Regions from separate parts of the Streptomyces sp. WZ-12 genome, predicted to be linked through region 2. Evidence: riboswitches for the same ligand, from Rfam matches in the RefSeq annotation. Region 2 holds a riboswitch; the other holds the start of a gene.
What was found. Region 2 has a riboswitch for glycine ahead of gcvT (glycine cleavage system aminomethyltransferase GcvT). Riboswitches for the same ligand answer to the same signal wherever they lie in the genome.

Region 1 (11,840 bases), 4.4 Mb from region 2:
GACCATCAGAACGGCCAACTCGTCCCGGTGCTTGGCGATCTTGGCGTGCAGGTCCTCGGCGTCCACCTCGCCGTCCTCGCCGGTCTTGACGACGACGACCTTCATGCCGGCCATCACGGCGCTGGCGGCGTTGGTGCCGTGCGCCGACGACGGGATCAGGCAGACGGTGCGCTGCTCGTCACCGTTGGCCCGGTGGTAGGCACGGACCGCGAGCAGACCGGCCAACTCGCCCTGGGAACCGGCGTTGGGCTGGATGGACACCTTGGCGTAGCCGGTGATCGCGGCGAGCCGCTCCTCCAACTCCTGGATGAGCGTGAGGTAGCCCTGCGCCTGGTCGGCCGGCGCGAAGGGGTGGAGCTGGCCGAACTCCGGCCAGGTGACCGGCTCCATCTCGGTGGTCGCGTTCAGCTTCATCGTGCAGGAGCCGAGCGGGATCATGCCGCGGTCCAGCGCGTAGTCCTTGTCGGCCAGCGTGCGCAGGTAGCGCAGCATGCCGGTCTCGGAGCGGTGCTGGTGGAAGACCGGGTGGGCGAGGTAGTCGTCGGTGCGCAGCAGCGACTGCGGCAGGGCGTCGGCGACGGCCACGTCCAGCGCGTCGATGTCGCCCCGGACGCCGAACGCGCCCCAGACGCCGGCCAACTGGGCGCGCCCGGTGGTCTCGTCGCAGGCGATGCCGACGAGATCGGCGTCGACCTGCCGGAGGTTGATGCCGGCCTCGCGGGCGGCGGCGACGACCTCGGCCGCCCGACCGGGCACCCGCGCGGTGAGGGTGTCGAAGTAGGCGCCGTGGACGAGCTCGACACCGCCGTCCGTCAGCCCCTTGGCCAGGATCGCGGCGTACCGGTGGGTCCGCCGGGCGATGGTGCGCAGCCCCTCCGGACCGTGGTAGACGGCGTACATGCCGGCCATGACGGCGAGCAGCACCTGTGCGGTGCAGATGTTGCTGGTGGCCTTCTCGCGGCGGATGTGCTGCTCACGGGTCTGCAACGCCAGCCGGTACGCCTTGCCGCCATCGGCATCCACCGAGACGCCCACCAGACGGCCGGGCAGGCTGCGGGCGTGCTGCTCGCGGACGGCCATGTAGCCAGCGTGCGGACCGCCGAAGCCCATCGGGACGCCGAAGCGCTGGGTGGTGCCGACCGCGATGTCCGCGCCGAGCTCGCCGGGCGGGGTGAGCAGCGTCAGCGCCAGCAGGTCGGCGGCGAGGGTGACGATCGCGCCCAGCTCGTGCGCCCGCTCGATGACCGCCCGCGGGTCGCGCACCGCACCGGACGCGCCGGGGTACTGGAGCAGCACGCCGAAGACGCCCCGCTCGGCGATCTCGTCCGGGATGCCGTCCGTGAGATCGGCGACCACGACCTCGACGCCGGTCGGTTCGGCGCGGGTCCGGATCACCGCGACGGTCTGCGGCAGACAGTCCGCGTCGACGAGGAAGACGCCCTGCTTGACCTTGCCGACCCGGCGGGAGAGCGCCATCGCCTCCGCGGCGGCGGTGCCCTCGTCCAGGAGGGACGCACCGGAGGTCGGCAGTCCGGTCAGGTCGGCGACCATGGTCTGGAAGTTCAGCAGGGCCTCCAGGCGCCCCTGCGAGATCTCCGGCTGGTAGGGCGTGTAGGCCGTGTACCAGGACGGGTTCTCCATGACGTTGCGCAGGATCACCGGCGGGGTGAACGTGCCGTAGTAGCCGAGCCCGATCATGGACGACAGGACCTGGTTGCGGTCGGCCAGGGCGCGCAGCTCTCCCAGGACCTCGGCCTCGGTGCGGCCCTGCGGCAGGCCGAGCGCCTCGGTGCTCTTGATCACGTCGGGGACGGCGACGGCGGTGAGCTCGTCCAACGACCCGAAGCCGACCTGCGCGAGCATCTTGGCCTGCGCCTCGTGGTCGGGGCCGATGTGCCGGTGCTCGAACGGGGTGCCACGCTCCAGCTCGGACAGGGGGATGCGATTGATGGTCATCGTGCGGGGGCCTCCTGGTCACTACGACCTGCGAGGGGCACCACGGCGCTGGTGCCCGGACGGCCTCCCCCTCTGTCATCGCAACCTGAGAGCTTCACCGGCCCGCGGGCTGCGGTCCGGCTTTCACCGTCGGTGAGGAGGGGTTCCGGCATGGTGCCTGACCGTGGCCCGCCCTGCTTTCCAGAGTGACCTCGTCCATGCGGTACGTGTGCCTGAGAGATTCCGGGGAGGATTTGCTCCTTCGGCGCCCTGCCGCGAACGACAAAGGACTCTCCCGCATGGGGTCGACGGCCAATCGCCAGCCTACCAGCGCACTGCTGGAACGATCCTTCGAGTGGCCGAGGCATGAAATGTGCCGTTTCGTAGTTGTCACAAGGCAGTTGCGACCAATTGGAGGGACCGTGCAAGCCGATATCGATCCCCGGAGCCTGATCGGCCGCAAAGCGTTCGACCGCAACGGCGCGAAGATAGGGACCGTCGACGAGGTGTACCTCGACGACGCGACGGGCGAACCGGAGTGGGCGGCCGTCCGCACCGGCCTGTTCAGTCGGGACGCGTTCGTCCCCCTGGAACCGAGCAAGATGGTCGGCGAAAGCCTGCATATCCCCTATGACCGCAAGCTGATCAAAGACGCCCCCGATTTCGGCGTCGGCCGGCACCTCTCCCCCGAGCAGGAACTGCAGCTCTACCACCACTACCGCCTGGATATCTCCTCACCCGCGGACTCCGCCGCGTCCGCCGGCGACACCGACTTCGGCCGGATCGCCGGCGCGGAAGACTGATCCGGCCCGCCCACCAGCGGCAACGGTTCCCCCGGCCGCAGCGCCGGATCATCGACGGCAAAGGTCCGCACCCGCCCCGGTGCGGACCACGGCGTCTCGAACCGCACGGTCACCCTCCCCACACCGCTGCCCTGCACCCACCCGGCGCCGAACTCCTCGTGCACCACGTCCAGTCCCGGGTGCCAACGCCGTGGCAGCTCCGGGGGCGCCTCCGGCTCACCGGCCGCCTCCCCTTCCGACTCCGCCGCCTCGACGGCCGCCTGCTCCTCCGCCTCCCGCTCCGTGGCGATCTGGGCGAACAGGTCCTCCTGCGTGAAGTCCGCCAGCCCGCTCACCCCCACGCCCAGCAGCCGGACCCCGCCCGTGGTGTCCACCGTCTCCAACAGCCGCACAGCCGCCTCCCGAACGACCGCCGGGTCGTCGGTCGGCCCACGCAACGTCTCGGACCGGGTCAGCGTCGAGAAGTCGTAGTTCCGCACCTTGATCACCACCGTGCGTCCGGACCGACCGGCCTCCCGGAGCCGCGCCACGCACCGGTCGGCCAACCGCAACACCTCGGTCCGCACCCGCGTCCGGTCCGTCAGATCGACCTCGAAGGTGTCCTCCACCGATACCGATTTCGCGTCCCGTTCGGCCACCACCGGCCGGTCGTCCTGCCCCAACGCCATCGCGTACAACCCGGTGCCGTGCGCTTTGCCCAACAGCCGCACCAGCTCCGCCTCGCCGGCCTCGGCGGTCTCCACGACGGTATGTATCCCGGCCCGCCGCAACGTCTCCGCCGTAGCCGGCCCGACCCCGGGCAGCGTCCGCACCGGCATCGGCCCCAGCAACTCCCGCTCGGTGCCCGGCTCGATCACCACCAGGCCGTCCGGCTTCGCCGCCTCCGACGCGATCTTGGCGAGCATCTTGGCACCAGCCAGCCCCACCGAACCCGTCAACCCCGTGACCGCCCGGATATCGCGCCGCAGTTGCTCCCCCACGACCCGCGCCGCCGCCGACTCCGCCGGCACCCCGCCCGCCTCCAGGTCGACGAACGCCTCGTCCAGGCTCAACGGCTCCACGAGCGGCGAGAGCGCCCGCAGCAGCTCCATCACCGATTCACTCACCTGGCGGTACAGGCTGAACCGAGGGCTGAGATAAGCGGCGTTGGGACACAACCGCCGCGCCTGCGCCGTCGGCATCGCCGACCGCACCCCGAAGACCCGCGCCTCGTACGAGGCCGTGGCGACCACCCCGCGCGGCCCGACCCCGCCGACGACCACGGGCTTTCCCCGCAGGCTCGGCTTGGCCGCCTGCTCGGCGGCCGCGTAGAAGGCATCCATGTCCAGATGCAGGATCGTCGGCGCACGTCTCACACCACTGATGCTGCCGCACACCACTGACAATGGCCCCGACCCCGGGCCGAGAACCGCCCGCCGGCCCTCAGCCGGCCCGGTTGCGCCGTCGCGCCAACTCGTCGTGCGGGTTCTTCCCGATCAGCGTCTCGCCGGTGTCCACCCGCTCCCCGTGGAGCTGTGACAGCGCGCCTTCCACGTCCCGCCACACCACACCCACGGCGATCCCGAAGACACCCTGGCCCCCCTGGAGCAGATCCACGACCTGGTCGGGCGAGGTGCACTCATAGACCGTCGCACCATCACTCATCAACGTCATCCGGGTCAGGTCCGCCAGCCCGCGCGCCCTCAAGTGCTGCACGGCGGCACGGATGTTCTGCAACGAAACCCCGGTGTCCAGCAGCCGCTTGACGATCTTCAGGACGACGACGTCGCGGAAGCTGTAGAGCCGCTGGGTCCCGGAACCGAAAGCGGGCCGGATGCTGGGCTCCACGAGCCCCGTCCGCGCCCAGTAGTCCAACTGTCGGTAGGTGATGCCCGCCGCCGCGCACGCGGTCGGTCCGCGGTAGCCGACGTTCTCCGCCTCGCAGTCCCCCGACACCTCGGCGGCCTGCACCGGACCCCGGTTCGCCGCCGCGCCCGTGTGGAGCGGCAATGCCCCTTCCGCCGCCGTACCGTCGCCGGTGATTGCCACGCCGCCCTCCGTCCTCCACGTCCCGGACGGGACCTGCCATATCGACGGTATGCAGTCACTCGGGGTGCGTCAACGATCGCCGCGCTCGCCACGCCGAGTGATAATCACCCTACGAGTGGTTTCTCGTGACTTGTCACGGGGAAGGGATGAAAGGTTGGCCAGAAACAGGCGGTCGACCTGGCCGATCACTGGTTGGTGCCGAAGTCCTCGGGCGAAATCTGGTCGAGGAACTCGCGGAACTTCTCCACCTCGTCCTCCTGCTCGTCCGGGATGGCGATGCCCGCGTCGTCCAGCACACCGTCGGTACCGAAGATCGGCGTCCCGGTGCGCAACGCCAGCGCTATCGCGTCCGACGGACGAGCACTGACCTCGACTCCACTGGCGAAGACCAGCTCGGCATAGAAGACCCCCTCGCGCAGATCCGTGATCCGGACCTGCGTCAGCTCCTGGCCCACGGCTTCGAGCACATCCTTGAAGAGGTCATGCGTCAGCGGCCGGGCGGGCACCATGCCCTGCTGGGCGAACGCAATGGCGGTGGCCTCTCCCGGACCGATCCAGATGGGCAGGTAGCGATCGCCTCCCACCTCCCGCAGCAGCACGATCGGTTGGCTGGAAGGCATCTCCACCCGGACACCCACGACGTCGAGCTCGTTCACACAGCAACCCTAGGCCGTGCCCGGCCGGTTTGGGTAGTCGGGCACTCGTTTGCTCACGGCAGACGAACCCGCAGCGCGCTCTGCAACAGCGCCGCGTGCAACCGCACCGACAGCGTGGCCAGCTCGCGGACGGTGGCCTCGGCGTGCGCCCGGGTCTGCGGATTCCGGTGCCGCCGAAGGGGTGCCACGACCTGCTCGACGAGCCCCGCCTCGCGCTCCGCGGCCGCCTTCACGGCGCGCAGGTGTCGCGACTCCAGGCCGAATCGGCCGAGGTCCGCCACGAGTTTGGCGACCGTGACCGCCTCGATGTCGTAGCCCCCGTCCCCGTGCGGGACGATGAGTCCGTACGACTCCCAGTCAGCGAGCGCCGCCTCGTCCACCTCCGCGGCGGCCAGCAGCTCCGCCCGGCCGATCCGGGCGGTCGTCGGGCGCTCCTCGTCCGGATCGGACATGCCCTCGACCAAATCGCGGGGCGCCGCCGGAGCGGGCAGTTGCACCTGCTCGCCCCGCTCCAGGGCGTCCAGATGCTCCCTGATGACCTTCAGGGGGAGGTAGTGGTCCCGCTGCATCCGCAGCACGTTCGCCAAGCGCTCGACGTCCGCGGCCGTGAACTTGCGGTACCCGGACGGCGTGCGCTGCGGCTCGACCAGCCCCTCGGCCTCCAGAAAACGAATCTTGGAGATGGTGACCTCGGGGAACTCCTCGCGCAGCGCGTTGAGCACCGAGCCGATGCTCATCGGCGTGCGGTCCGAGGAGGCGGTGCCGGACGAACCGGCACCGCCTGTCGGTGATTGGCGCATATGCCTTCCCTGACGGTCAGATACCGACGCCCCGCTGGCTCGCGTAGAAGACCAGGCGGTACTTGCCGATCTGCACCTCGTCGCCGTTGGCGAGGGCCACGGAGTCGATCGGCTCGCGGTTGACGTAGGTGCCGTTGAGGCTGCCGACGTCGGTGACCGTGAAGCGGCCGTCCGACCCGCGCCGGAACTCCACATGACTGCGGGAGACCGTCACGTCGTCGAGGAAGATGTCGCCCTGCGGATGCCGGCCTGCGGTCGTCAGCTCGCTGTCCAGGAGGAAGCGGCTGCCCGCGTTCGGCCCGCGACGGACAATCAACAGCGCCGAGCCCAACGGAAGGGCGTCGACGGCAGCCTGGGCCTCCGGGGAGAGCGCCGGCGACAGGTTCTGCCCGGTCGCCTCCGCGTCGTACGCCTCGATCCCCGAGATGGAGATCGTCGACGTCGTCTCCGAGGCCCGGTCGGGCTGGGCGCCCGGGCGCAGCGGGGCACCACAGTTGGAACAGAACCGGCTCGCCTCGGCGTTCCGGTGCCCGCACCTCGTACAGACCAAGGCCGACCCTCCACCCGTGCGTGCGGCTGATGGTTCCTCGGAACCTATGCGGCCGGCACCGGAGGGGTCAACAGAACCCGCGCCGTGCCCCCCGGACGGACCGCCGACCTCATCACGGAACAGCGGACGGCTCTCCGGCGCTGCCTCTTCTTCCGAACGACGCGGAGCGCGGTGCCGCGCCGAACCGCCGTCGCCTTCCTGGCGCGCGCTCTTGCCGAACAGCTTTGCAAACAACTTCACGGGCGATTCCCCTTGTACGACACAGACCCGCCCGTGGGGCAGGACGAACCCTCGATGCACACACCGGCCGATCCGGACATCCTGTGAACGTCCGTGGCCTCCAGACAGTTTCCACCACACACCACACGCACGGTGCGTCGACCCCCCGCTACCTCATGCCCTTGCCGGGCCATCACCATACGTGGACGCCTCACTGGGATGACGACCGAGCGTAGTCAGGCCGCTTCGCCTGCCGCAAGGCATCCACCACGATCTTCTCTTGTCGGGACACAGACACCTTGGCCTGCTCCTTTTCCAGCGTCTGGACCACTCCGCCGGGGATGTTGAGCGCCGGTTCGAGGTCCTCCGGCTTCCCGATGACCTTGAACCGGTACGGCGGCGTGACGCGCTTGCCGTCGACGTCCACCCCGCCCCGGAGATCCGAGAAGTAAGTGCTCGCAACGACGCGGACGTTGTTGACCTGGACGGCCTCGGCCCCCGCCGCCCGCAGCTCCTGGATGGTGTCCAGCAGCTTGTCCGCCTCCACGGAGTGGTGCGGATCGTCGATGGTCAGGTTGATGCCGGGGCCCTGCGCCGCGACGGTCCCCGCCAACACTCCCAACTGCTGTTCCTTCTCCACGGTCTGCTTACGGGCCTCCTCCGCCTGGTCCGAGCTGTTCTCCAACTCGGTCTTCTGTCCCTCCAGGCGCCGCTGCTCCTCCGTCAACCGCTGGGAGCGATTGTCCAGTTCGTCCAGAATGCGCACCAGATCCTCCTGACGCGCACCCCGCAGCGCACTGCTGTCACTGGTGGAACGTACCTGAATCGCGAGGCCGAGGCCGAGAATGAACAGGAGCAACGCGACGATCAGTTGAGGCCGGGTCAGCCGCGGCGGCCACAGGCTGGCGATCAGCCGCTGCCGACCGGTCATCGACGGCGGCGCGGCCTTCGCCTCCGCGGCCGAGGACGCGCCGGCGGCGGCCGCCGGTTCGTCGCCCTCCTGTCCTGCGCTCTGCTGCTCCTGTGCGACTTCCGGCCGTTCGGGCCGCTCCGCCGCCCCCTGGGGCTCACGCGGCATCTCGGGCGGCATCGGCCGCCGCTCCGCCGGACGCTGCCCCTCATGACCCTCGCGCGCCCGCTCCGGCCCGCGCTCCGGCTCCGGCGTCTCGTCCGCTGGCATCGGCCTCACGCCTGGAACACGTGCCGACGGATCGCGGCAGCGTTGGAGAAGATGCGGATTCCGAGCACCACCACTACGCCGGTGGAGAGTTGGGCACCGACGCCCAACTTGTCCCCGAGGAAGACGATCAGGGCTGCCACCACGACGTTCGACAGGAAGGAGACCACGAAGACCTTGTCGTCGAAGATCCCGTCCAGCATCGCGCGCAGACCGCCGAACACGGCGTCCAGCGCGGCCACGACAGCGATCGGCAAGTAGGGCTCGACCACCGTCGGCACCACGGGTCGGACGAAGATTCCGACCACGACTCCCACGATGAGGCCCAGTACGGCGATCACGATGTGCCCTTCCCTGTGTCGGCGCCGTCCGCCTTCGCGGCACCGGCCTCCGGCTTTGCGGTACGTACGGTCAAACTGGGCGCGGGCGGCAGTTTGATCTCGTTCTCCACGGAAATCTTGGCGCGCACGCCGTAGTTCTCCTGCAACACGTGCAGATACTGGCCGTCGGCGCTGTCCTGGAACGCGGTGCTCAGCCGCTGCCCGTCCCCCACCGCCAGCACCGTATAGGGCGGCACCAGCGGCTTGTTGTCGACCAGTATGGCGTCTCCCGCGGCCCTGACTGCCGAGAGCGACGTCAACCGCTGCCCGTTGACGGAGATGGCCTCCGCACCGGACTGCCAGAGCCCGTTCACCACGCGTTGCATGTCCCGGTCACGCACCCGCCCGGTGTCCGAGAAGTCACTGCTCTCCCGAGGGCCTCCGGCGCCGGCCGAGGCTCCCTTGGCATCGTCCACCACCAGCTTCACGCCCGGACCCGTGACCTGCGTCGAACCGGCCAGCAGCGACAGCAGTTCAGCCTTGCCGTCACCGTGCTGCTTGAGCGCCTCGCGCTGCATCCGGTTCACCGCGTCCCGGGCCGTGTCCACCTTCTGCTGCTGGGTGTCGGCCTCCGTGGTGCCCTTCTGGATGCGGTGGATCAGCTCCTCGCGCTCCTTGGCCAGCGTCGGCGCCGAGACCCGCGCCTGCGCCGCCCCCACGGTCACCACCAGCGCCGCCAGCACCAGACCGGCCGCCAACCCCAACTTCGCGCGCAGCGTGCGCGGTAGGCCGCTGACGCCCTCGGCGGACTTCCGCGCGGCCGCCTCGGCGTACCCGTCGTCGAGGCTGTGGTCCATCACGTTGGTGAGCAGCGACATGGACGCATCGGGCCGCCCCGCCGAGGGGTGGGGGTTGCTCCGATCGGGGCGCTGCTGCGACATGCCGCACATCGTCGCACGTCGGCGACGCCGGCTCCCAACGGCCCCACCGGCGTGCCGATCGGGCGGCACGCCGGTGGGATCGGGGCTCAGCGTCCCGCGCTGTCCACCACCGCCGCCCACTCGTCGAGCAGTTGCTGGGCGGAGGCGTCATCCGGTCCTTCCGCCCAGAGATGGGTGACCGCCTCCGCCACATCGGGCAGCACCAGCACCCACCGCCCGTCGGCCTCCACGATCCGCACGCCGTCGGTGGTGTCCACGTCCCGCTCGCCGGCCGCCTCCACGACGTGCCGCATCACCAGGCCCTTGACCGCCCACGGCGTCGCCAGGTCGCGCCGCTGGACGTGCGCCCGCGGGATCCGCGCGTCGATCTGACTGAGCGTCAGTTGCGTGCGGGCCACCAGACCGATCAGCCGGACGAACGCGGCGGAGCCGTCGAAGACGCTGCTGAACTCCGGGATGATGAAGCCGCCCTTGCCGTCCCCGCCGAACACCGTGCCGTCCAACCGCCCCACCCGCGTCAGGTCGTCCGGCGAGGTCGTCGTCCACTCGACCTGCGTCCCGTGGTACGCCGCCACCTGCTCCGCGATCCGCGTCGTGGTCACCGGCAGCGCCACCCGCCCGCTGCGGCGCTCGGCCGCGATCAGATCCAGCATCACCAGCAACGCCCGGTCGTCCTCGATGATCCGGCCACGCTCGTCCACCAACGAGAGCCGCTCGCCAACGGGATCGAAACGCACGCCGAACGCGGCCCGCGCCGACGCCACGATCTCTCCGAGCCGCACCAGGCCGGTACGGCGGGCATCGGCGGTCTCGGTCGGCCTCGCCTCGTCGAGGCCGGGATTGATGGTCAACGAGTCGACGCCGAGCCGCCCGAGAAGGCTGGGCAGCACGAGACCGGCGCTCCCGTTCGACGCGTCCACGACGACCTTCAGCCCGGACTCGCTGATCCCCCGGGTGTCCACGGCCCGCAACAGCGCGCCCGTATAGGAGTCGAAGACGCTCGCCGGGAAACTGAGGTCACCGATCTCGCCGGGGAAGGCACGCCGATATTCCTGCCGGGCGTAGACCCGGTCCAGCTTGCGCTGACCGCCCTGCGAGAGGTCCGCGCCCCGCTCGTCGAAGAACATGATGTCGACGGAGTCCGGCACACCGGGCGTGGTGCGCACCATGATCCCGCCGGCACTGCCCCGCGCGGTCTGCTGACGGGCGACCGGCAGCGGCACGTTCTCCAAGTCCCGTACGTCGATGGCGCTCGCCTGCAACGCGGAGATCACCGCCCGCTTCAACGCCCGGGCACCACGGGAGTGGTCACGCGCCGTGGTGACCGTCGACCCCTTCTTCAGCGTGGTGGCGTACGCGCCCGCGAGCCGCACGGCGAGTTCCGGAGTGATCTCGACGTTGAGGATTCCCGATACCCCGCGCGCCCCGAACAGATGGGCCTGGCCGCGGGATTCCCAGATCACCGAGGTGTTGACGAACGCACCGGCCTCGATCGTCTTGAACGGATAGACCCGCACATTGCCCTGGACGATCGACTCCTCACCGATCAGGCATTCGTCGCCGATGACCGCGCCGTCCTCGATCCGCGCGGCCCGCATGATGTCGGTGTTCTTGCCGATCACGCACCCGCGCAGATTGCTCTGCTGGCCGATGAAGACGTTGTCGTGCACCACCGCCTTGTGGAGGAACGCGCCGCTCTTCACGACGACGTTGGAGCCCACGATGGTGTGCTCGCGAATCTCCACGCCCGCCTCGACCTTGGCGTAGTCGCCGATGTACAGCGGGCCGCGCAGCACGGCGTCCGGATGCACGTCGGCGCCCTCGGCCACCCACACGCCCGGCGAGATCTCGAAGCCGTCGATATCGACGTCGACCTTGCCCTCAAGCACGTCGGCCTGTGCCTTCACATAGCTCTCGTGCGTACCGACGTCCTCCCAATACCCCTCGGCCACATAGCCGAAGATGGGCTTGCCCTCCTTCATCAACTGCGGGAAGACATCCCCGGACCAGTCCACCGGAACGTCCGGCTCGACGTAGTCGAAGACCTCCGGCTCCATCACGTAGATACCGGTGTTGACGGTGTCGGAGAAGACCTGACCCCAGGTGGGCTTTTCCAGGAAACGCTCGACCCGACCACCCTCGTCGACGATGGTGATGCCGAACTCCAGCGGATTGGGCACCCTCGTCAGGCACACGGTGACGAGGGCGCCCTTGTGCTTGTGGAAGCGGATGAGGTCGGTCAGGTCGAAGTCGGTGAGGGCGTCACCGGAGATGACGAGGAAGGCATCGTCCCGGAGGGCCTCCTCGGCGTTCTTCACACTGCCGGCGGTGCCGAGTGGCTTTTCCTCATTGGCATAGGTGAGCTCCATGCCGAGCTCTTCCCCGTCACCGAAGTAGTTCCGGACGAGCGA
Region 2 (11,840 bases):
CCGGGGTCGGGTGCGGCGCCGCGCCGACCGCCCCCGGGGCGGCGGCGAGCGAGGCGGCCGCGGCCACGGCGGTGGCCAGGGCCAGCAGTCGGGAGGTGCGACGCGCAGAACGGGAGAGTGCCATGAGCCGTCCCTTCGAATACGCGGATCCAACATGAACAACCGCGCCGACTCTGCACTCTCCCGCCCTCCGCCACCCAGGACTTTGCCAAGTCGTCAGGTGTTACTGACCACTTGAGCCCTTACCCGGTGAACGCTCCACACCGGAAGCGGAGTTGGCGTCCGCCGGCTCCTCCGGATGGTGGCAGGCGACCTGGTGCCCGGTGTCCAGGCGCACCAGCGGCGGCTCGGTGGTGGCGCACACCTCCGTCGCCTTCCAGCAGCGGGTGCGGAACCGGCAGCCGGACGGCGGATTGATCGGCGAGGGCACATCACCCTTGAGCAGGATCCGCTCGCGCTGGGTGCGCCGCCTGAGGTCGGGCACCGGCACGGCCGACAGCAGCGCCTTGGTGTACGGGTGCCGCGGCGAGGCGTACAGCGCGTCCCGGTCGGCCAGTTCGACGATCTTGCCGAGGTACATCACCGCGATCCGGTCCGAGACGTGCCGGATCACCGAGAGGTCGTGGGCGATGATGACGTAGGTCAGGCCCAGCTCCTCCTGGAGGTCGTCCATGAGGTTGACGACCTGCGCCTGGATGGAGACGTCGAGGGCGGAGACCGGCTCGTCGGCGACCACCAGCTTGGGCTTGAGGGCCAACGCCCGGGCGATCCCGATGCGTTGCCGCTGCCCGCCGGAGAACTCGTGCGGATAGCGGTTGTAGTGCTCCGGGCTCAGCCCCACCAGCTCCAGCAGCCGCTGCACCTCCTTCTTCACCCCGCCCTCGGGCGTGACGCCCTGGAGGCGGAAGGGGGTGGAGACGATCCCGCCGATGGTGTGCCGCGGGTTCAGCGAACCGTACGGGTCCTGGAAGATCATCTGCACGTCGCGGCGCAGCGGCCGCAGTCGACCCGACGACAGATGGGTGATGTCCCGGCCCTCGAACTCGACCGAGCCACCGGTCGGTTCGTCGAGCCGGGTGATCAGCCGGCCCATCGTCGACTTGCCGCAGCCGGACTCGCCGACGACGCCCAGCGTCTCCCCGGGGAAGACGTCGAAGTCGATCCCGTCGACCGCCTGCACGGCGCCGACCTTCCGCTTGAGGATCCCCTTGGTGATCGGGAAGTGCCGGACCAGGCCCCGCACCGTGAGCAGCGGCGCCTGCTGCGCCTGCGCCCCGGCGGGCCCGGTCGTCTCGGCGCTCCGGATCGTCTCGGTGCTCTGGGTCGTCTCGGTGCTCTGGGTCGTCTCGGTCACAGCTTCGGCGCAATCTCTTCGGTCCAGATCCGGTCCCGTTCCGGTTGCGGGAGGTGGCAGGCGGAGAAGTGCCGGCCGTCGACCTGTTGGAGTTCGGGGCGCACCGTGCGGGTGAGGTTGTCCTTGGGGAGGTCCGCGTACGGGCAGCGGGGGTTGAAGGCGCAGCCGGACGGCACGTTGATCAGGCTGGGCGGGGAGCCCTTGACCGGGATCAGCCGGTCGGACTGGTCCCGGTCGATCCGCGGCATGGAGCCGAGCAGGCCCCAGGTGTAGGGGTGCTGCGGGGTCGCGAACACCCGGTCCGACGGGCCCCGTTCGATGCACCGGCCGCCGTACATCACCAGCAGGTCGTCGGCGAGCTCGGCGACGACTCCGAGGTCGTGGGTGATGATGATGACCGCCGAGCCGAACTCCTTCTGCAGGTCGCGGATCAGGTCCAGGATCTGCGCCTGGACGGTGACGTCCAGGGCGGTGGTCGGCTCGTCGGCGATCAGGAGCTCGGGGTTGTTGACCAGCGCCATGGCGATCATGGCGCGCTGGCGCATGCCGCCGGAGAACTGGTGCGGGTGGTCGTCGACCCGTTTGTCGGGCTGCGGGATGCCGACCCGGTCGAGCATCTCCACGGCCCGCTTGCGCGCGGTCTTCTTGTCGACGTCGTGGTGGACGCGGTACGCCTCCACGATCTGGCTGCCGACGCTGTAGAAGGGGTGCAGCGCGGAGAGCGGGTCCTGGAAGATCATCGCCATCTGGCGGCCGCGCAGCCGGCGGACCTCGTCGGGGTCGGCGGCGACCAACTCCCGGCCGTCCAGCCAGATTTCGCCGGACATCCGGACCTTGCTGCGCTGCTGTCGGGAGGCCCGGTGCAGGCCCATGATGGCCAGCGAGGTCACCGACTTGCCGGAGCCGGACTCACCGACGATGCCGAGCGTCTTGCCCTTCTGAAGGCTGAAGGTCAGCCCGTCGACGGACTTCACCAGGCCGTCGTCGGTGGGGAAGTGCACCGTGAGGTCGCGCACTTCGAGAAAGGCGGAGGGGGCGGCGGGGGTCGTGGGTCCGGCGCCCGTCGCGGCCTCCCCCGTCGCCGTGGTCTGGTCCTCGAAAGAGTCGGTCAAGTGAGCCTCACCCGCGGGTCGATGGCGGCGTACAGAACGTCCACCACCAGGTTGCACAGGACGATGAAGAACGCGGCGAGCAGGGTGACGCCGAGAATGTTCGGCAGGTCGTTGGCGTTGATGGAGTCGACCGCGAAGGCGCCGACTCCCTTGAGCGAGAAGACCTGTTCGGTGATGAGCGCACCGCCGAGCAGCAGGCCCAGGTCCATGCCGAAGACGGTGACGATCGGGGTCAGCGCGGCCCGCAGGCCGTGCCGGATCACCACCCGGCGCTCCCGCAGGCCCTTGGCCCGGGCGGTGCGGATGAAGTCCTCGCTCAGCGTCTCCAGCATGCCGGCCCGGGTGAGCCGGGCGTAGAGCGCCGAGTAGAGGAACGCCAGGGTGACCCAGGGCAGGAACATGGTCCGGGCCCAGCCCACCGGGTCCGTCAACAGCGGTATGTAGTCGCTGCGTTGGAAGAGCGGCCACTGGTAGGTGAACAGGGCCAGGGCCAGCGCGCCGGTGAAGAACATCGGGAGCGAGACGCCGGCCAGCGCCACGCCCATCGCCGCCCGGTCGAAGAACGAGCCGGGGCGGAGCGCGGAGAGCACGCCGGTGGCGACGCCGGAGACCACCCACAGCACGGCGGCGCCGGCGGCCAGCGACAGCGTCACCGGAAGCCGCGACTGGATCTCCGGCCAGACCTCGATATGGGTCTTGAAGGAGTAACCGAAGCACGGCACATGGCACTTGGCCGCCTCCGGGCCGAACTTGTAGTCGACGCCGACGAAGATGCCCTTGAGGAATTCCCAGTACTGCTCGTACACGGGCTTGTCCAGGCCGAGGTTCTTCTTGACCGCGGCGATGTCCGCGGGCGTGGGGGCCTTTCCGATGTACTGCTGGGCAAGCTGGTCGGTGGTCTGCCCGGCCAGTTTCGGCAGCAGGAAGAAGATGCCGAAGGTGACCGCGCTGACGATCAGCAACAGGATCACCGCGCTGATCAACCTGCGGATGAGGTACGAGAACACGGGGATGCGGCGCCGGTGCCGCGGGCCGGGAGCGAGTGGCCCGCGGGCACCAATGCCTTCACCTGCCTTCCAGGGCTGCTACTTCTTGACGCCGATGTTGAGGTAGTCGTACTCACCGCTCCAGGCCGAGCTGGACGCCAGGTTGGTGGCCTTCGGCGAGCGGTACATCAGGACCTTGAAGTAGGTCAGCGGGACGATCGCCGCCTGCTCCATCGCCTTGCGGTCGATGTCCGCGTACGCCTTCTCGCGGGCGGCCTGGTCGGTGTTGGCGATGGCCGTGTCGAGCAGGTTGTTGATCTCCGGGTCGTCCAACTGGGAGAGGTTGGAGTTGCCGGACTGGCTGATCGCCTTGCCGTGGAGGATCTGCTGGAGGTAGCCGTAGCCGGTCGGGAAGTCGGCGCCCCACTGCATCATCATCAGGCCGACGTTGTTGGACTTGTCGAAGGCCGGCACGCCGGCGTAGTCCGAGAAGTACTTGCTGGTCGGGTACTGCTGGAGCTTGGCGTTGATGCCGATCTTCTTCAGCGAGCCGATGATCGAGGTGGCCGCGTCGACCTCGTCCTGGCGGTCGTTGCGGGCCAGGATGGTGGTGGAGACGTTGCCGGCGCCGCACTGCTTCCAGTGCGCCTTGGCCTGGGTCAGGTCCAGGTTGTCGCCGGTGTACTTCTGCGGGTACAGGTCGTACTTCTGGTAGCCGGCGATGTCGGTGGGCAGGACCGTGGAGGCGATGTCACCGCGGATCGGGCCGCCGAGCGCGGTCTGCACGGCCTTCTTGTCGATGGCGTACTCGACGGCCTTGCGGCACTCCGGCTTGTCGAACGGCGCGACCTTGGTGTTGATGGCGGTGTAGACCAGGCGCTGACCGAGCGCGTTGTCGGTGTTGGCCTTCTGGCCGGGGTCGGTCAGCAACTGCGCCTGGGTCTGGGCGTCGACGCCGCGCCCTGCCATGTCGACCAGGGTGTTGCCGGACTGGAGGTCCTTGTCGATGGTCGACTGGGCGACCTTCAGGTTGAGCACGATCTTGTCCGGGAGCTGCTTGCGCAGCGGGTCGGTCGCGGCCGACCACTGCGGGTTGCGGACCAGGGTGAGCTGCTTGCCCTCCTGGTAGTTCGCGAACTTGTAGGAGCCGCTGGAGACCACGGACTTGGTGTAGTCCGCGCCCTTGTCCTTGGCCTGCGGGACGGGCGCGGTCTGCGGGGCGCTGACCAGGTAGTCGAACTCGGCGAACGGTTTCTTCAGGTGGAAGACGATGGTCTGCGCATCCGGCGTCTCGATGGACTTGAGCCCTTCCTTGCTCTTGTCCTTGTAGGGGCCCTTGTAGCCGCCGTCGTTGTCCTGGAGGAACTGCTGGAAGTAGTTCGGGCCCAGCGAGAGGATGTCGCGGGCGAAGTTGCTGCGCTCCACCGCGTACTTGACGTCCTGCGAGGTGACGGGGGTGCCGTCCTCGAACTTGACGCCCTTGCGGAGCTTGTACGTCCAGGTCTTGCCGCCGTCGGCGGACTTGCCCATCGACTCGGCGAGGTCCGGGACCAGTTGCTCGCCCTTGGTGCCGGGGCCCGGCTTGAAGGTGGTCAGCGGACGGGCGTACAGACGGCTGAAGTTGTAGACGAAGGCGTAGTAGGTGTTGCCCGGGTCGAAGGACTCGGGGGCGTCGCTCATCGCGTAGGTGACGGTGCCCCCCTTCGCGTCCGAGGCGTTGACGACGCCCTTGGTGGCGGCGTTGGCCCCGGCGGAACTGTCCGAGGACCCCTTTCCGCTACAGCCGGCCAGCAGGAGGCCCGCGCTGGTGATGGCCGCGATGGTCGCGACCGGAAGTGACCTTCGCATGTGCTCGGTGTCCCCTTCGTTCGTCGAGAAACGTCGGATCGAAACGGCTTCGAAAACGGGTGCAGAGTGGGGGGATGAAGGCCGGCGCCGGTCAGCGGCTGCGCGGGTCCAGCGCGTCCCTCAGTCCGTCACCGAGCAGGTTGAACGCGAGCACGGTGACGAAGATCGCGAGGCCGGGAACGATCATGTACTGGGGGTCGACCTCGTAGTACTTGACCGCCTGGGTGAGGGTGCCGCCCCACGACGACTGGGGCGGCTGGATGCCCACGCCCAGGAAGCTCAGCGCCGCCTCGAAGAGGATGTTGGAGGGGATCAGCAGCGTCGAGTAGACGATGATCGGCCCCACGAGGTTGGGCAGGAGTTCCCGGAAGAGGATGAACGGGCCGCGGGCGCCCAGGCCGCGGGCGGCAAAGACGAACTCCCGCTCCCGCAGCGACAGGGTCTGGGCCCGCACGATCCGGCCCATGTAGGGCCAGTTGAAGAAGCCGATCACGAAGATCAGCACCGAGATGTGCAGCGGCAGCCCGGAGAGCCCGAACGCGCCGCCCTGGAGCGACGCGGAGATCGCGATGGCGAACAGCAGCAGCGGGAAGGCGAGGAAGACGTCCATCAGACGGCTGATGAAGGCGTCCACCCGGCCGCGGTAGAAGCCGGCGATCACGCCGAGGACGGTGCCGATGGCCACCGACAGCAGCGTCGCGCCGAACGCCACCAGCAGCGACACCCAGGAGCCCTCCAGGATCCGGGCGAGCAGATCGCGGCCGAACTTGGGGTCCACGCCCAGCAGGTGGTCGAGCCCCATCCCGCCGAAGTCGCCCTTGGGCAGCGTGGTGTTGGGGTCGATCAGGTCCTGGTGGGGCTGGTTGGGGTCCAGCCCGAACAGGTGCTGGAGCGGGCGGGAGAGGGTGGCGACCAGGATGAGCAGGACGACGACGATGCCGCCGGCCATGGCGACCTTGTCGCGGCGGAAGCGCAGCCAGGCGATCTGACCGAGCGAGCGCCCCTCGATGCGCTTGCTCTCGACGCCTTCCAGCACCGCCTCCGGCTGCGCCTGCGCAGCCGCGCCGGTGGTCTCGATCGGTGCGGTCACGGTGCTCTGAACCCCCCTCGGCCGACGGTGGCCGGCCTGTGCCCGCCGCGGTAGCGGCCTGGTGGTGACCCCTCTGGTGCTCACCTGCCGCCATCTCACCCCGTACGCAGGTGAGTTGACATCGCGGACGGGTCGTCGACTGGCGCAGGGACGCCGGTGGGGATGGCGCTCGTACACAGGACCGAAGTCCTTGGAGCGGGAGTCTTCATCCGAGTTGCGATCACTCACCAGCCCTGGCCAGGAAAGGATGCGCAACTGTGATGTGACCCACGGCCTTCCGTTATGCGAACAACGGAGCGGTTTGAGCGGTGCACCGGATGGCCGAAAAAAGCGTCAACTGCCGGTGGAATAAGGCCAATTCACTCGGGGAGGCGGGCAGGCGCCGGCAGGACTGTGGGCGCCGGTCGGGCTCAGTAGGCGCGGGGGTAGCCGTAGCCGTAGGTGGGTCCGGGAGCCGGCTGGGCGTAGCCGTCGCGGTCGAAGAACGGGCGGGCGCAGGCCCGCATCCACATGCCGACCGGGTCGTACTCGTCGTTCATGGCGACGGTGGACACCGGCAGGCCGTCCGGCACCGCACCCATCGACTGCTGGATCAGCATCCGGGCGGCGTCCACCGACGGCTGCCCGGTGTCGTAGAGGTCCAGGCCGATCGCCAAATACGGGGCGCCGAGGGCGGGTTGCACCCAGGCCCGGCGCAACGACCGTACCGGGGGCGTGCGGTGGGCGTGCTGCGCGAGCAGGGCGTAGAACTGCGGGATGTCGATGACCGGTTCGCTGATCCGCAGCGGACCGGCGGGCAGCCGGTCCAGGCCGCCGGCGATCCGGCGCAGGTCGAGCCAGGGGACGCCGACGCCGCCGCCGGGGGCGTGCGGGTTGAGCCACAGGCCCCAGCGGTCGGGGAAGAGGGAGGCGGCGATCTCGGGTCCGGTGACGACCTCGTGGTCGCGGGTCCAGCCGGAGGCGGCGAGCTCGGCGGCGGAGGTGACGCAGGGGGCGTAGCCCAGCCCGTCGACCTCCATGTTCCCGTACTGGGCGTCGGGTTGGCCGGTCCGGCCGTGCCACAGGAGCATCCAGACCTGCCCGTGCGCGAGGGCGCCCAGCATCGCCTCGTAGGCGTCGTAACGCCCGGGCGAGACCTGTCGCAGCATCTGCTCGACCTGGTCGGCCGCCGCCGCTCCCTGTTGCGCACCCGCGCTCACGTGGTCCGTCCCTCCTCCCGGCCGGGCGCCCGCCCGCCCGTCGTCCCACCAGCTTACGAGTGGTCCCGTGTGTAGAAGGGCCGCACGCGCTCCAGCATCCAGTCGGCGACCGGGTCGCCCTGGGCGACGTCGAGCAGGACGAGTTGGACCGGCCAGGGCACCGGCACCTGGCCCAGGGCCCGCCCGAGGGCGGTCAACGCCTCGTCGCGGGCGGTGCCGTCGTGCAGCCGCTCGGGGGCGACGTCGAGTTGCACGCCGACGAAGAGCGCCGGCGTGTCGCCCTCGACGCCGGCCAGCGCGCGGCGGGCGGCCAGCACGATGCCGGCGGCGGAGAACGCGAGGCCGGCGGCGGCCAGGAAGTCCACCGGCTCGTCCTGCCAGTCCGGTTCGAAGAGCCGCACCCGGGCGCCCGCGGTCTGCGGGCCGTCCAGGTCGGTCCGTCCGGTACGGCACAGTTCGGCGACCGCGGGCGGCGGCAGCGGGACGCCGACGGTGCCGTCCGGGTTGACCGCGAGGCCCACCAGCGGCGGCAGGCCGCGGGCGAACTCCCGGGCGGGCGCGACGGTGTAGGACAGGTGCGTGCCGACGACCCGCCGGAACTCCTGCTCGGAGCTGAAGACCGGGACGTAGGCGGCGCCGCCGATCTCGACGGTCGGCACGTCGAGGCCGGGCGCTCCCAGGCCCGCGCCGTCCGGGCCGCCGCCCTCGGGCAGCGGCACCCATACCCGGCTGCGGCCCAGCACCTCCACGATCCGGCCGCCGGCCTCGGGGTGCCCGACCGAGGCGGTCAGCACCTCCTCCAACTCGTTGGCCGGCCAGGCCGCGTGCGGTATCCCCTCGTCCGGGACGTTCCCCGGCACCGGACCGCCGTGCTGCGGTGCATTGTCCGGATAGTTCATCTCACCCACCCATTACTGGCCGCGCTGCCCGGCCGACTTCGCTGGGGCGGTCCGCGGGCCCGCCCGGTGGATTAAGACCCTAACGGGCGACCGGCCGGTCATCGAAGCCGGTGGCGGGGGTGCGGCCGGTCAACCGAAGGTGACGCGCGCCAACTCCCGCGCGCAGCGCCGGTCCAGCAGCACCACGGAGCGCACGCCCTTCGGGAGCCGGGCCGCCCCGGCCCGGGCCACCAGGCGGCGCACCGCCCGGCGGTGGCGGGCGAAGGCGTACCGCGACACCCCGCGGCCGCGGGCCCGTTGGCCGCCGCGGGCCACCGCGGGCGGCACGTCGAGGAGGACCAGGTGCAGCCCCCGGCCGCCGCGCCGGGCCGCGCGGGCCAGCCAGCGGCGCACCCACGCCCACGTCCCGCAGTCGTGCACCACCACGCTGCCGCCGGAGCGCAGCGCCCGGTGCAGCGCGCGGTAGTGCGCGACCCGGACCAGCGGTCGGTAGAGGGCGTAGGGGAGGCGGTGCAGCCGGCCGTGCTCCCAGCGGTCGCGGGCGTCCTGGGAGTCGACGCGGTGCACCGGGGTGCCCCGCTCGTCGCGCGCGGGCACCACCCGTCGCATCAGGGTGCTCTTGCCGCTGCCGGGCAGGCCGGAGACCACGACGAGATCGCCGGGCGGGAAGCGGAGCACGGGGTGCGGGGGGCGGCCCGGGCCCCGCAGGTCGGTGCAGGGCGGCCGGTCGGCCCGGTGGCGGGGGCGCGGCTCCCGGGGGCCGCCCAAGGCCGGCTCCGGAACCGGGGTTTCCGGGGGCGCGGCACGCGCCGTCCCCGCGTCCGTCGCCTCGCCGTGCACCGTGCGCGCCCCTCCCCGATGGCCCCGAACCGGGTTCCGACCCGGCCCTCCCGCAGCCCGTGCAGAGTGTCAAGAAAGGGTAATGCGTAGCGAGAGAGGTGCAAGGGAGAGGCAGGGGATACGACCGGGGCGGGGGCGGCCGGCGGGACCTCGCGACCGGGATAACCGGGAACGGAGCACCGGCCGGGGCTCCTGTAACGGGCGATCCCGTGTAATGATGTGGCCGCCACGGGCGGGCTCGAACGTCAACTCGTGGGCAGTCAGCCAATTCCATACCGGCCGCTTGAATCCGCGCGGGAGAGTCCCCGGCCGCCACGGCGGGGCGCCGAAGGAGCAAGTCCTCCCTTGAATCTCTCAGGCCCCTATACCGCGCGGGCGAGGCAGATCTGAAAAGCGAGTCGCGGCCCGGCCGACGGGACGGCTCCACCCAAGGTGCAAACCGGGCCCGTCCGCGGGATCCCGGTGAACCTCTCAGGTTCCGATGACAGATGGGGAGACCGTCTTGTCACCCATGCCCGGGAGCCCGTAAGCGATGACTGAAGCCCCCCGCCGCACCGCGCTGGACGAAACCCACCGCGCGCTCGGCGCGACCATGACCGACTTCGCCGGCTGGGACATGCCGCTGCGCTACAGCAGCGAGCGCGAGGAACACCTCGCTGTGCGCACCCGCGCCGGCCTCTTCGACCTCTCCCACATGGGCGAGCTCACCGTCACCGGCCCGCAGGCCGGCGCCCTCCTCGACCACGCGCTGGTCGGCAACCTCGGCGCCCTGAAGGTCGGTCGGGCCCGCTACACCATGATCTGCGCCGCCGACGGCGGCATCCTCGACGACCTGATCGTCTACCGCCTCGGCGAGACGGAGTTCATGGTCGTCGCCAACGCCTCCAACGCCCAGATGGTGCTGGACGCGCTGATCGACCGGCAGGCCGGCTTCGACGCCGCCGTCCGCGACGACCGGGACGCCTACGCGCTGCTGGCGGTGCAGGGCCCGGAGTCCCTGAGCATCCTCAAGAAGCTGACCGACGCCGATCTGGACGGGCTGAAGTACTACGCGGGGCTGCCCGGCACGGTCGCCGGCGTCGAGGCGCTGATCGCCCGCACCGGTTACACCGGTGAGGACGGCTTCGAGCTGTTCGTCCGCCCCGCGGACGCGGTCGCCCTCTGGACCGCGCTGACCGAGGCGGGCCGGGACGTCGGCCTGGTCCCGTGCGGCCTGTCCTGCCGCGACACCCTGCGCCTGGAGGCGGGGATGCCGCTGTACGGGCACGAACTGACCACCGCGCTCACCCCGTTCGACGCGGGTCTGGGCCGGGTCGTGAAGTTCGAGAAGGAGGGCGACTTCGTCGGGCGGGCGGCGCTCACGGCGGCCGCCGAGCGGGCCGGGCAGGCCCCGCCGCGCACGTTGGTCGGCCTGATCGCCGAGGGCCGCCGGGTGCCGCGCGCCGGCTACCCGGTCGTCGCCGCCGACGGCACGGTGATCGGCGAGGTCACCTCGGGGGCACCCTCCCCCACCCTCGGCAAGCCGATCGCCATGGCCTACGTCGACGCGGCGCACTCCGCGCCCGGCACCGAGGGCGTCCGGGTGGACATCCGCGGCACGCACGAGCCCTACGAGGTCATCGCGCTGCCCTTCTACAAGCGGCAGAAGTAGCGGGCGGCGCCGGCCGGGCCGCGGTGCCCGCCGCGGACCCGCGCCACCGTGCCCGGCGCCACCCGTCTCACAGGGCAAGACCCCATGCACGACCACACCCCCGCGTACAGGAGAATCGAGCCATGGACAACCCTCAGCAGCTCCGCTACAGCAAGGAGCACGAGTGGCTGTCGGCCGCCGAGGACGGCGTCTCGACGGTCGGCATCACCGAGCACGCGGCCAACGCCCTCGGCGACGTCGTCTTCGTGCAGCTCCCCGAGGTCGGGGCCACCGTCACCGCGGGCGAGTCCTGCGGTGAGCTGGAGTCGACCAAGTCCGTCAGCGACCTCTACTCGCCCGTGACCGGCGAGATCACCGAGGTGAACGAGGACGTCGTCACCGACCCCTCGCTGGTGAACTCCGCCCCGTTCGAGGGCGGTTGGCTGTTCAAGGTGAAGCTCACCGGTGAGCCGGAGGACCTGCTCACGGCCGACGCGTACACCGCCTTCACCACCGGCTGACACCCCGGCCCCGGCCGCCACCGCTCGGCCGGGGCCGCGGCGCCCCGCCCGCTCCGTCACTCTCCAGGAAGTCTCATGTCGCTTCTGAACAGCTCCCTGCACGAGCTCGACCCCGACGTCGCCGCCGCCGTCGACGCCGAGCTCCACCGTCAGCAGTCCACCCTCGAAATGATCGCGTCGGAGAACTTCGCTCCGGTCGCCGTCATGGAGGCCCAGGGCTCGGTCCTCACCAACAAGTACGCCGAGGGCTACCCGGGCCGCCGCTACTACGGCGGCTGCGAGCACGTCGACGTGGTCGAGCAGATCGCCATCGACCGGATCAAGGCGCTCTTCGGTGCCGAGGCCGCCAACGTCCAGCCGC

Region 1: it holds a riboswitch for glycine, as region 2 does, so the genes downstream of both, gcvP (aminomethyl-transferring glycine dehydrogenase) here and gcvT (glycine cleavage system aminomethyltransferase GcvT) in region 2, are expected to answer to the same signal.

The regions. Positions count from the first base shown of each region.
Region 1 is NZ_CP118574.1:7,537,552-7,549,391, reverse strand. It holds gene gcvP (aminomethyl-transferring glycine dehydrogenase) at 1-1,956, opposite strand, end outside; glycine riboswitch at 2,147-2,243, opposite strand; gene PV796_RS32970 (PRC-barrel domain-containing protein) at 2,358-2,738, shown strand; gene PV796_RS32965 (DNA polymerase IV) at 2,651-4,093, opposite strand; gene PV796_RS32960 (MerR family transcriptional regulator) at 4,161-4,766, opposite strand; gene PV796_RS32955 (bifunctional nuclease family protein) at 4,952-5,422, opposite strand; gene ftsR (transcriptional regulator FtsR) at 5,476-6,222, opposite strand; gene PV796_RS32945 (FHA domain-containing protein) at 6,239-7,084, opposite strand; gene PV796_RS32940 (DUF881 domain-containing protein) at 7,203-8,171, opposite strand; gene PV796_RS32935 (small basic family protein) at 8,177-8,509, opposite strand; gene PV796_RS32930 (DUF881 domain-containing protein) at 8,506-9,438, opposite strand; gene PV796_RS32925 (mannose-1-phosphate guanyltransferase) at 9,516-11,840, opposite strand, start outside.
Region 2 is NZ_CP118574.1:3,103,272-3,115,111, forward strand. It holds gene PV796_RS12915 (M1 family metallopeptidase) at 1-124, opposite strand, end outside; gene PV796_RS12920 (ABC transporter ATP-binding protein) at 224-1,354, opposite strand; gene PV796_RS12925 (ABC transporter ATP-binding protein) at 1,351-2,466, opposite strand; gene PV796_RS12930 (ABC transporter permease) at 2,463-3,473, opposite strand; gene PV796_RS12935 (ABC transporter substrate-binding protein) at 3,552-5,300, opposite strand; gene PV796_RS12940 (ABC transporter permease) at 5,392-6,390, opposite strand; gene PV796_RS12945 (enhanced serine sensitivity protein SseB C-terminal domain-containing protein) at 6,801-7,589, opposite strand; gene PV796_RS12950 (enhanced serine sensitivity protein SseB C-terminal domain-containing protein) at 7,643-8,488, opposite strand; gene PV796_RS12955 (AAA family ATPase) at 8,618-9,328, opposite strand; glycine riboswitch at 9,613-9,708, shown strand; gene gcvT (glycine cleavage system aminomethyltransferase GcvT) at 9,861-10,979, shown strand; gene gcvH (glycine cleavage system protein GcvH) at 11,102-11,479, shown strand; gene glyA (serine hydroxymethyltransferase) at 11,555-11,840, shown strand, end outside.